Regions from separate parts of the Arthrobacter sp. SAFR-023 genome, predicted to be linked through region 4. Evidence: riboswitches for the same ligand, from Rfam matches in the RefSeq annotation. Region 4 holds a riboswitch; each other region holds the start of a gene.
What was found. Region 4 has a riboswitch for thiamine pyrophosphate ahead of thiC (phosphomethylpyrimidine synthase ThiC). Riboswitches for the same ligand answer to the same signal wherever they lie in the genome.
Positions count from the first base shown of each region.

Region 1: it holds a riboswitch for thiamine pyrophosphate, as region 4 does, so the genes downstream of both, thiO (glycine oxidase ThiO) here and thiC (phosphomethylpyrimidine synthase ThiC) in region 4, are expected to answer to the same signal.
Region 2: it holds a riboswitch for thiamine pyrophosphate, as region 4 does, so the genes downstream of both, ACTHQX_RS05190 (bifunctional hydroxymethylpyrimidine kinase/phosphomethylpyrimidine kinase) here and thiC (phosphomethylpyrimidine synthase ThiC) in region 4, are expected to answer to the same signal.
Region 3: it holds a riboswitch for thiamine pyrophosphate, as region 4 does, so the genes downstream of both, ACTHQX_RS15065 (ECF transporter S component) here and thiC (phosphomethylpyrimidine synthase ThiC) in region 4, are expected to answer to the same signal.

Region 1 is NZ_JBQCMF010000001.1:355,225-358,114, reverse strand. Features, by position in the region: gene ACTHQX_RS01650 (ferritin-like fold-containing protein) at 1-221, shown strand, start outside; gene thiE (thiamine phosphate synthase) at 261-962, opposite strand; TPP riboswitch at 990-1,110, shown strand; gene thiO (glycine oxidase ThiO) at 1,102-2,367, shown strand; gene thiS (sulfur carrier protein ThiS) at 2,402-2,638, shown strand; gene ACTHQX_RS01630 (thiazole synthase) at 2,644-2,890, shown strand, end outside.
Region 2 is NZ_JBQCMF010000003.1:205,662-208,551, reverse strand. Features, by position in the region: gene ACTHQX_RS05195 (Rne/Rng family ribonuclease) at 1-815, shown strand, start outside; TPP riboswitch at 1,004-1,100, shown strand; gene ACTHQX_RS05190 (bifunctional hydroxymethylpyrimidine kinase/phosphomethylpyrimidine kinase) at 1,155-2,678, shown strand.
Region 3 is NZ_JBQCMF010000013.1:129,449-132,338, reverse strand. Features, by position in the region: gene ACTHQX_RS15080 (hypothetical protein) at 1-69, opposite strand, end outside; gene ACTHQX_RS15075 (DUF4235 domain-containing protein) at 475-738, opposite strand; gene ACTHQX_RS15070 (heme-degrading domain-containing protein) at 775-1,326, opposite strand; TPP riboswitch at 1,446-1,589, shown strand; gene ACTHQX_RS15065 (ECF transporter S component) at 1,662-2,282, shown strand; gene ACTHQX_RS15060 (ABC transporter ATP-binding protein) at 2,282-2,890, shown strand, end outside.
Region 4 is NZ_JBQCMF010000001.1:17,921-20,810, forward strand. Features, by position in the region: gene ACTHQX_RS00115 (amidohydrolase family protein) at 31-1,113, opposite strand; TPP riboswitch at 1,149-1,256, shown strand; gene thiC (phosphomethylpyrimidine synthase ThiC) at 1,252-2,890, shown strand, end outside.

The DNA.
Region 1 (2,890 bases), 340 kb from region 4:
GGCTCGCGTCCAGGCTGGCGCTGTGGGGCCGGCGCCTCCTCGGCGAAGCGATCACGCAGGCCCAGCGCGTGGGCCACGAACACGCCTTTCTTGGCGAGCTGTTCGTCGAGGCGGAGCCCGGTGCCACGGACGCCACAGCACGCGAGCTGGTCCGGGACATCACCGCCGAAGTCGTGGAGAACCACTCCCGGCGCATGGTCCAGCTGGGCCTGAGCGGGTAGCCCAGCGCCCTCTCTGCGCCCGCGTGCAGGCCGCTCCGCTTAGGAGACGGCGGCCGGGGACGTCGCTTCGAGGGCGTCGAGCAGTTCCGCCGCGGCTGCCGCCGGGTCTGGCGCCTCGGTGATGGCCCGCACGACGACGATGCGGCTGGCTCCCGCCGCCAGGACCTGCTCCACGTTGGTGCGGTCGATCCCGCCAATCGCGAACCAGGGCAGCAGCAGGCCGCCGACCCGTTCCTCGTTTGCGGTGCGGACGGCCTCCGCTGCGTAGCGCACCAGGTCAAGCCCGACGGCGGCGCGCCCGGGCTTGGTGGGGGTAGCCCACAGCGGGCCCACGCAGAAATAGTCCAGGCCGCTGCGCCCGTGGGCGGCGCCGACGGCGGCATCCACCTGGTCTGTGCTGTGGGTGGACAGCCCGATCACGGTGGAATCGTGCAGCAGCTTCCGGGCGGCCCGGAGCGGCAGGTCCTTCTGGCCGATGTGGAACACCGGTGCGCCGGCTATGGACGCGATGTCGGCGCGGTCATTGACGGCCCAAAGCCGGCCGTGCCTGCGGGCGGCAGCATGGACTACTTCCAGCAGCTCGAGTTCCTCGGCTGCCTCGATGCTCTTGTCCCGCAACTGGATGATGTCCACACCGCCGGCGAACGCCGCGTCCACGAAGTCCGCGAAGTCTCCGCGGTCCTTGCGGGCGTCGGTGCAGAGGTACAGGCGGGCAGCGGTGTGGGCAGAGTGCACGGTCATGGCAACCACCTTAGTTCCTCTAAACTGGGCAGGTACCGCGGGAGCCCGTTGCTGCTGTCATAAAGACGCAGGGCTGAGAGGGCGTCAGAGCCGACCGCTTGACCTGATCCGGTTAGTACCGGCGTAGGGAAGGAATTCCATGCCCCCTAAAACCAGTGGCGATGAACGCTCCCTGGGACCCCTGGAGCCCGGCGTACTTGAGGCCGATGTAGCCGTCATTGGCGGCGGAGTGGTTGGCCACGGCATCGCCTGGGAAGCACGGCGCTCCGGCCGTTCGGTGGTGCTCATAGATGAAGCCCCGGGCAGCGGTGCAAGCTGGGCTGCGGCGGGCATGCTCGCCCCGGTCAGCGAACTGCATTACCAGGAGGAAGGGCTCCTGGAACTGATGCTGGAATCCTCCGCCAGATGGCCTGAGTTTGCGGCCACCCTCACTTCCGGCGTGGATGCCGGTTACCTGACGACGCCCACCCTGGCAGTGGGTGCCGATCCGGCCGACCGCCGGGCCCTGATGGACCTGCGGGACGTGCAGCGGGCCCACGGCCTGAACGTTGAACCGCTGACCATCCGCGAGGCACGTTCCCGGGAGCCGCTGGTCAGCCCCGGGATCTCCTGCGCCCTCGACATCCCGGCGGACCACCAGGTGGATCCGCGCAGACTCGTCAGGGCCCTTGCTGCCGAGCTGGCCGCGCAACGTCAGGAAAATGCGGCAGCAGAGGGATACGCGGTGCGGGAGTACGCCGCCGGCCTGCTCTGGGACGACGCACGGGTCTGCGGGGTACGGCTGGCGGGCGGCGGGTCCGTCACGGCGGCCGAGACGGTGGTGGCCAACGGCCTGGCCGCGGCGGGCCTGCAGAACCTTCCGGAAGGCCTGCAGCTGCCGCTGCGCCCGGTCTACGGAGACATCCTCAGGCTCAGGGTCCCCGAACACCTGCAGCCCCTGCTCACCGCAACGGTCCGCGGCATGGTGCGGGGCGTGCCGGTGTACGTGGTGCCCCGCCGGGACGGCACGGTGGTGATCGGCGCCACCCAGCGTGAGGACGGCGTGCCGGGCACCAGCGCCGGGGGTGTCTACCAGCTGCTGCGCGACGCCCAGGCGCTGGTGCCGGCAGTCGCAGAGCTCGAGCTGCTCGAAGCCACCGCCCGGGCCCGGCCCGGCACGCCGGACAACGCCCCGCTGCTGGGCCGAGTACCGGCCGGCGGGCAAGGTGCCGGCACGGACGTGGCGGGCCTCATCATCGCCACCGGCTTCTTCCGCCACGGCGTCCTGATGACCCCGGCCGCCGCGGTCATCTGTCGCCAGCTCATGGACGGCATCACCGATCCGCGCTGGGCCAAGTTCCGGCCGGGCAGGTTTTCACCCGGGCTCCCAGACCCTCTGGGATCTGCCGCTGCACTCAGCATTTGACCCGCGTCACCTTTGACCAAACCAAGGAACCAGCATGAACATCACACTGAACGGCATCGAACAGGAAATCAGCGAGGGCGCCTCCGTCACCTCACTCGTCAGCCAGGTCACGGGGCGCCAACTGGCCGCCAGCGGTCAGGCGGCCGACGGCCAGCGGCTGGGTGTGGCGGTGGCCCGCAACTCGGCCGTCGTGCCGCGCAGCCAGTGGCATGCCACGGCACTCGCAGACGGCGACGAGATCGAACTTGTCACGGCAGTCCAGGGAGGATAAGGACGATGGCAGAAACAGTGATTGAAACAGCAGACAGCCTGGTCATTGACGGGGTGGAGCTGACCTCGCGGCTCATCATGGGCACCGGAGGCGCTCCCAGCCTGGACGGTCTCGGCGCAGCGCTGCTCGCGTCCGGGACCCAGCTGACCACCGTCGCAATGCGGCGCTACTCGCCTGCCGAAACCGGCTCGTTGTTCCAGCTGCTGGTGGACCACAACATCCGCGTGCTCCCCAACACCGCCGGCTGCTTCA
Region 2 (2,890 bases), on a different contig from region 4:
CAGAGCGGAAGCGCCGCCGCGGCAAGGGCGGACAGCCGTCCTCCGAGGCAGCTCCGGCCGCCCCCGCCGTGCCGCACCACCCCGAACCGTCAGACGCGGAGCGCCACGCCAAGGCTGAAGCGACCCGCGCTGCCCTCGCCAACATCGCCGCCGCGGCCCACGCCGCACACCTGCATGAGGAAGAAGCTGCGCACGGTGCCGCAGCGTCCGGTGAGGCCCCCCGCCCCGCCGCCGCCGCACCGGAAAGCCCCGTGGTGCACCGCGCTCCGGAAACGGAAAGCGTCTCCGGACGGCCCGGCGCAGTGCTCACCTTTGGCGGCGAGAAAGTGGTGCTTCCGTTTGTCGATCACAGCGATGAACCGGTGAAGGAACCGCCGGCCCTGACGCTGGACCGCCTGGAGGAAGCCTTCGCGCACCTCGGCGCTCCGATTGCCCCCGCCGAAGAGGAGGAGGCCAAGGACGAGGCTCCCGCGCCGGCGCGCCCGGAAAGCCAGCGCCCGGAAAGCCAGCAGCCGGAGGGCCAGCAGGCCGCAAGCCAGCCCGCGGCTCAGCCTGCTGCACGGCAGCCGGTGGAAAGCCCCGCGGCACCGTCCCGCAGCCGCCGTCCGCGCCGCAACCGCAGTGCCAGCCGCCCCCAGGGTGCAGCCAACGAGACATCCGTGGAACACCACGAGGTTGCTCCGGCTGCAGCCGCCGGGCACTCGCACGAGGCCAAGGCGCCTGAGGCAGGCAATGCGCAGACGGCCAAGGCGGCTCCGCGGCCGGCCAGCGAACCGATCATTCTGGGGGTCGGCGTACCCGCCTCAGAACTGTAGGAACAAGCGCCACTGAAAGGTCCGGCACCGCGGTTGCGGTGCCGGACCTTTCTGGTTCCGGACATTCGTCCGCCGGCAAAGGGCAGTAGCCGAATGGCAGCAGGCAAGGGGAGGGGACAACAGCGCACGCCGAAGCCTGTCGCAATCGTCAAACTTGGCGCCGCGCACTAAACCAACCGCTAGGCTGGAGGACTGACACGGGGTGCCGCGCAAGGGCCGGCTGAGATCCAAACCCGTTGAACCTGTCCGGTTAGCACCGGCGAAGGGATGTCTTCTTTGTCATCAACACTGTCATCCGCGTCACTCCTGCCGGCACCCGCGGCCGCCGACAAGTCACTCCTGGAAACCGATGAGCCGGGCATTCAGAGGGCCCGCGACGTTCCCCGCGTCCTGGCCATCGCAGGCTCGGACCCTTCTGGCGGTGCAGGCATCCAGGCCGATCTGAAAAGCATTGCGGCCCACGGCGGCTACGGGATGGCCGCAATAACAGCCCTCACTGCGCAGAACACCACCGGCGTGCTCGGCGTGCACGTTCCGCCAGCCTCCTTCCTGTCAGCGCAACTGGACGCTGTCAGCGACGACATCCACGTGGACGCCGTGAAGATCGGCATGCTTGGCGATGAACGTGTCATCGCTGCCGTCCGCGGCTGGCTCGAAAAGGTAAGGCCCGGCGTCGTGGTCCTCGATCCGGTGATGGTGGCTACCAGCGGTGACCGCCTCCTCCAGGAATCTGCAGAGGCGGCACTCCGGAAACTGCTGCCTCTGGCGCACCTGATTACACCGAACCTTCCCGAACTGGCCATGCTCCTGGGGGAACCGGAGGCCGGGGACTGGGCCGCCGCGCTCGACCAGGGCAGGCGGCTGGCGGACCAGACCGGTGCCACGGTCCTCGTCAAAGGTGGGCACCTGAACGGCTCAACCTGCCCGGACGCCCTCGTGAACACTGCCGGGCTGCTCTCGGCGGAGGTGGTGGAGGTTGCGGGCGAACGGATCAGCACGCGGAACAGCCACGGCACCGGATGCTCGCTCTCCTCGGCCATGGCCACGGCCCAGGCGCGGCTGGATGACTGGGAAGCGTCACTGCGGGCGGTCAAACCGTGGCTGGCCGGGGCCCTGCGGACCTCCGGATTGCTGGAAGTCGGCGCCGGCAACGGACCGGTCAACCATTTCCACCACCTCCGCCAGACTGAAACGACAGCCCAGCCCGAGCCCAAGGGCGCCTTCGCCGAACTGCTGCGCGCCGAGACCGCTGCCGACCTCGAAGACATTTATGGCCTGGGCTTCATCCGTGGGCTTGCCGACGGCACCCTGGCGGAGAAGGAATTCGCGTACTACCTGGCACAGGATGCCATCTACCTCAACGGCTACTCCCGGGTCCTGGCCAGGGCCAGCGCGCTGGCGCCAACCGAGTCCGAGCAGCTGTTCTGGGCGCGCTCCGCCCAGCAGTGCCTGGAAGTTGAATCGGAACTGCACCGCAACTGGCTCAGCACGCGAACCGTGCAGCCGGAGCTGGGCCCGGTCACGAAAGCTTACGTCGATCATCTGCTCGCGGCTTCGGCAGGCGGCAGCTACGCAGTGATGGTTGCCGCTGTGCTGCCGTGCTTCTGGCTGTACGCCGAGGTGGGGGAGAGTCTGCACGCCGAATATGTGGCCGCCGGAGCGCAGGCCGGGCACCCGTACGCGGAGTGGCTGCGGACGTACGCCGACGAGGACTTCGCCGCCGCCACCCTGCGGGCCATCGAAATCGCCGACGACGCCGGCCGGGCCGCGTCAGCGGGGGAGCGCGCGGCGATGATCACTGCTTTCCGGCAGTCCTGCCGGTACGAGGTGGAATTTTTCGACGCGCCGAGCCGCCACAGCTGAGCGGAAGCCGGCCCGCTACCCGGTAAGATAATCGCGCACGGCATCGGATGTGCGGGAAAGCGGCACCTGTGGCGCTTATCACGGACAACCCGCCGCTGCCAGCCTCATTTGCGGCCGACGACGGAATTAGCGTATTCTAGATCTTCGGTGCTTACGCCAACACTTGGGTTATGACCCGGGATCGTCCACTCGGACAGGTTCCTGGGATAGCT
Region 3 (2,890 bases), on a different contig from region 4:
CGCAGGGCTGGGGCCGCGATGTCGGGGGGCCAGGCGCTGGGCTGACAGGAAATGTGGTGTAGATACCATTTTTGTCTCCTCGTAAAGACGCTGATGGCATCCACTAAAAATCGTGGTGGTTGGGAAAACGTTCGGGTTCCGGGTTGGAAAAACCTTGGCATTCGAGGCTTCTTACGGTGCCGTGGGGGGACCCGCGCTGCTCTTGCAGAGACCGTGCTCATGGCCTCCAGACGGCATGCGGTGGGCCGCCGAGGCTGGATGCGAAAGGACCCGGCGCCGCAGGTTGCGGTGCCGGGTCCGGCTGTTGTGAGCCCGGCCGAGGTCATCAGCACTGCCAGGTTCAGAACAGAAGCAGTATGGCCTGCCGTGCTTGGGGTAACCCGGTCGCGGCCCGGATGGGGCTGCCGGGCAACCCACCCCGTGTGGGGGGCCTCGACGTGGTGGGTCCTGACAGCTGCGACCCGGCAGGGAGGCCTAGACGATGTCCTGTGTCTTGGCGAAGCGGGTAATGGCCCGCTGGGTGCCTCGGTTGGCCAGCACCTGGATGACCGCGCTCACGGAGGCGGACACGAGGGCGAACGTGAGGGCCGTGCGCAGTGTGGTGGGGACGTCGTCCTTATCGCCCTTGGGCGGCTTCCGGCCCGTGATTTTTTCCCAGATGGTGTCGACGGCCTTGGTGCCGGCGAACCCCGCCAGCAGGCTGATGCCTGTGCCAAGCAGTTTGATGAAGAAACTCATTGCGGAACTCCTCGCGTGATGAACACTGGTCTTTCCTTAGCCTAGCCGCATGGAGCGGTGGATCTCCCGCAACGCCTGCACCACGAGGTCGTGGTCCGCCTTCTGCGGCAGCCCGGACACGGTGACCACAGCCACCGCCCCCACACCCCGCACATAGACGGGGAAGGCTCCGCCGTGCGCAGCGTAGGTCGACTGGTCAAACCAAGCGTTGTCCTCGATCCGTCCGCCGCCGGCCCTGCCGCGCAGGCCCACCAGCAGCGACGGTTCCTCGTAGCGCACGGCAGTCCGCTGTTTGGCCCGCACCCAGCCTTCGTTGTCCGGTGTGGCGCCCTCGAGCGCCACATGGAAGAGCACCTGCTCCCCCTTGGTGATGTCGATGGCGATGGGCAGGTTGTCCTCCTTGCCCCGTTCGACCAGTTCCAGGCCCAGCGCCAGGGCATCGTCCTTACTGAACCTCGGGAACTGGAGTTCAGCAATCTCCCCTTCGATCTGCCCAATCAGGGCTTCCAGGGCTCCCGCCGGCTGTTCGGCGGAGGAATCGGGGTCAAAGGCGGGCAGGGCGGCGGTGCCCGAGTCCTGTTGCGTCATGGCCCCAATCTACTCCGGGCCGCTGTCGCGACGCCGCATGTAAACTCCGGCATTGTGACAGCGACCCCCGGGTTCATGGCCGGACGAGGTGTAAACTGGATCAGCCCACAAGGGCAGATTTATCACGACAGGGGAGCGCCGCCGTCGGGATGCAAAGGCAACTGCCAGAGCAACCGCGGAAGGGCGCTGAGAGTGCGGACAGCCGCAGACCCTCGAACCTGATCCGGCTAGTACCGGCGCAAGGGAGTCGAGTTCTCAGAGTGCCCGGCAGCGCGAGGCCCAGCCACCCGCAGCCGGGGGAACGCTTTCCCCTCCTGTTCCTCAGGAGGACCATCATGACAACTGCAGCAATCAAGAAGACCAGCTACAGCTGGCGCGTGGCGGACATCGTTGTGGCGGCGCTCATCGCCGTTGCCGGCGGCGTCATCTTCTGGGCCTGGTCCCAGGGCGCCAACCTCATCTCCACCCCGGTCAACGCCGTCTACCCTCCGCTGACCGGCCTCTACGCCGGCGGCTGGATGATTCCGGCGGTCCTGGGGATGCTCATCATCCGCAAGCCCGGCGCGGCCCTGTTCTGTGAGGGTGTGGCTGCCACCGGCGAGCTGCTCATGGGCTCGCAGTACGGCACCACGGTGCTCATTTCCGGCGTTCTGCAGGGCCTGGGGGCGGAGCTTGTGTTCGCCGCCTTCGCTTACAAGAAGTTCAACCTGCCCGCCTCGCTGCTTGCAGGGGCAGGCGCAGGACTGTTCTGCGGGCTCAACGACTCCTTCGCCCCCTGGGGCTGGAACATCGCCTACGCCGCCGGCGACAAGCTGGCATACATCGTGTTCTGCGCCATTTCCGGCGCGGTCATCGCCGGCGCCCTGTCCTGGATCGCCGCCCGCGGCCTTGCCAAGACGGGCGTGCTGAGTTCCTTCGCGTCCCGGAAGGCAGCCACGGAGCCCGTCTTCTCCTGATGCCCGGACCAGACGACGCCGGCGTCCGCCCAGCCGCGGTCACCGCCCGCGGCTGGGGCTGGCGCCACGCAGGCCGCACCAAACCGGCCGTCCATGCCCTCGACCTTGACATTCGCCCCGGCGAGCGGGTCATGCTGCTGGGCCCTTCCGGAGCCGGCAAGTCCACGCTGCTTCACGCCCTGGCCGGCGTGCTGGGGGACAGTGACGCGGACGACGCCGGGACTCCCGACCGTGAGGACGCGGACGAGAGCGGCGAGCTGCTGATCGACGGCGCGCCGCCCCGTTCCCGGCGCGGCCGCGCCGGGCTCATGCAGCAGGACCCGGAAACGCAGGTGGTGCTCTCGCGCCTCGGCGACGACGTCGCCTTCGGCGCCGAGAACCTGTCGGTGCCCCGCGAGGAGATCTGGCGCCGCGTGCACGAGGCGCTGGACGACGTCGGACTTTCGCACCTTCCCCTGAACCACCCGACGTCGGCCCTGTCCGGCGGCCAGAAGCAGCGCCTGGCGCTCGCCGGCATCCTGGCGATGCGGCCTGGACTCCTCCTGCTGGACGAGCCCACCGCGAATCTCGACCCGGACGGCGTCCTGGAAGTCCGGGACGCTGTGGGC
Region 4 (2,890 bases):
CTCTAAATTACTTGAAGCTTCAATTTATTCCTAATGCACGATTGTGCCCCGGAGCACCACATTCGTGAGGCTCCGGATGGTCTCCGGCACGGCTCGCGGGTCTTCCCGGCACAGCACCACGTCAGCGTCCGCGCCTTCCGCCAGGCCCTCGGCCCCCAGCCAGCGGCGGGCACGCCAGCAGGCCGCGTCCAGCGCCGCACGTGCCGGAAGCCCGGTGGCGTGGAGTTCGAGGATTTCGTCCGCGACGCGGCCGTGGCGGATCACGCTGCCGGCATCCGTTCCCGCATAGATTTCGACGCCGGCCTCGTAGGCTTCCAGGACACGCTCGCGACGGCGGGCCCACAGTGCGCGCATGTGCTCCGCATACCGCGGGAACTTCTCCTCAGCCTGGCTGGCGATGTCCGGGAAGGTGGCGATGTTGATGAGTGTCGGCACGATCGGCACCTGCTGCTCAACGAACCGGGGGATGTGCCTGGGCAGCAGGCCCGTGGCGTGCTCGATGCAGTCGATGCCGGCGTCCAGCATGTCGTCCAGGGTGTCCTCGCCGAAGCAGTGCGCCGTGACCCTGGCCCCCTCGTCGTGGGCGGCCCGGACGGCGTCCCGCACGGCAGCGGCCGGGAACGACGGCGCGAGGTCGCCCGCGGTCCGGTCGATCCAGTCCCCCACCAGCTTGACCCAGCCGTCCCCCTCCCTCGCCTGCTTGCGCACCGCTTCCACGAGGCCCTCCGGCTCGACTTCCACCGCAAAGTTCCTCAGGTACCGGCGGGACCGGGCCACATGCCGGCCGGCCCTGATGATCCGCGGCGTGTCGGCCCGCTGCTGCAGCCATCTGGTGTCGCTGGCCGCTCCCGCGTCCCGGACCAGCAGCGTGCCGGCGTTGCGGTCCGTCATGGCCTGGTCATACGCCACGTCGTCGTCCACGGCACCGCCCGGACCCAGCCCGATGTGGCAGTGGGCGTCGACGAAGCCGGGCAGGACCCAGCCGTCCAGCACGGCGTCCGGGCGCTGGCCGGGAGCATTGAACGTCAGCTTCCCGTCCACCGCCCAGAGCCCGCGGCGTTCCTCATCCGCCGCAGTGAGCACGGGTCCGCTGAATTCGATGATGTGCGCCATGACCCTAGCCTAAGGCGCAGCTGTGGTAGCTTCGTCTACGACCACACGGGTGCCCCTGCAGGGGCTGAGATCAGGCTGGTGCAGCCTGCGACCGTTGAACCTGTCCGGGTAATGCCGGCGAAGGAAGTGAGCAGTAAATTGAGCACCCAGAAATCACAGCAGACCCCTGCCCAAAATGGTTCCGCCGCCGTAACGCAGTCGCTGAAATCCCATTCACTGGCTTATCTGGAGGGGGACGGCCTGCGGGTTCCGGTAACGGAAATCGCGCTGGAGCCTTCACCGAACGGTGAGCAGAACGAGCCGCTGCGCGTTTACCGCACGGCGGGTCCGGGCAGCGACCCGGTGGTGGGCCTTGCGCCGTTCCGCGCGGAATGGATTGCGGCACGGGCGGACACGGAGCCGTACGACGGCCGTGGACGGAACCTGCTCGACGACGGCAGATCAGCCGTGCGCCGCGGCGCGGCTTCTGCCGAATGGAAAGGCGCCCGGCCGGTGCCCCGCCGTGCGGCGGACGGGAAGACTGTGACGCAGATGCACTATGCGCGGCAGGGAACCATCACCCCCGAGATGCGCTTCGTGGCCCTCCGCGAGAACTGCGATGTGGAACTGGTCCGCAGCGAACTCGCCGCCGGACGGGCCATCATCCCCACCAACATCAACCACCCGGAATCCGAGCCGATGATTATCGGCAAGGCGTTCCTTGTGAAGATCAACGCCAACATCGGCAACTCGGCGGTCACCAGCTCCATCGCCGAGGAGGTAGACAAGCTGCAGTGGGCCACCCAGTGGGGCGCGGACACGGTGATGGACCTGTCCACGGGCGATGACATCCACACCACCCGTGAGTGGCTCATCCGCAACTCCCCCGTCCCCATCGGCACGGTCCCGATCTACCAGGCCCTGGAAAAGGTCAACGGCGAGGCGAACGCCCTGACCTGGGAAATCTTCCGCGACACCGTCATCGAGCAGTGCGAACAGGGTGTGGACTACATGACCATCCACGCCGGCGTGCTGCTGCGGTACGTCCCGCTCACGGCGAACCGTGTCACCGGCATCGTCTCCCGCGGCGGCTCGATCATGGCCGGCTGGTGCCTGGCCCATCACCAGGAAAACTTCCTGTACACCCACTTCGACGAGCTGTGCGAGATCTTCGCGAAGTACGATGTCGCCTTCTCATTGGGCGACGGCCTCCGGCCGGGCGCGACGGCGGACGCCAACGACGCCGCGCAGTTCGCCGAACTGGACACCCTGGCTGAGCTGACCCAGCGGGCCTGGGAGTACGACGTGCAGGTGATGGTGGAAGGGCCCGGGCACATCCCGTTCCACCTGGTGCGTGAGAACGTTGAGCGCCAGCAGGAGCTCTGCAAGGGTGCGCCCTTCTACACATTGGGCCCGCTGGTCACGGACGTGGCCCCCGGCTACGACCACATCACCTCGGCCATCGGCGCCACCGAAATCGCCCGGTACGGCACGGCCATGCTGTGCTACGTCACGCCCAAGGAACACCTGGGCCTGCCGAACAAGGACGATGTGAAGACCGGCGTCATTACCTACAAGATCGCCGCCCACGCGGCCGACCTTGCGAAGGGTCACCCCGGCGCGAACGAGCGGGACGATGCGCTGTCCAAGGCCCGGTTCGAGTTCCGCTGGCGCGACCAGTTCGCGCTGTCCCTGGACCCGGTGACGGCCGAGTCCTTCCATGACGAGACACTGCCTGCCGAGCCCGCCAAGACGGCGCACTTCTGCTCCATGTGCGGTCCCAAGTTCTGCTCCATGC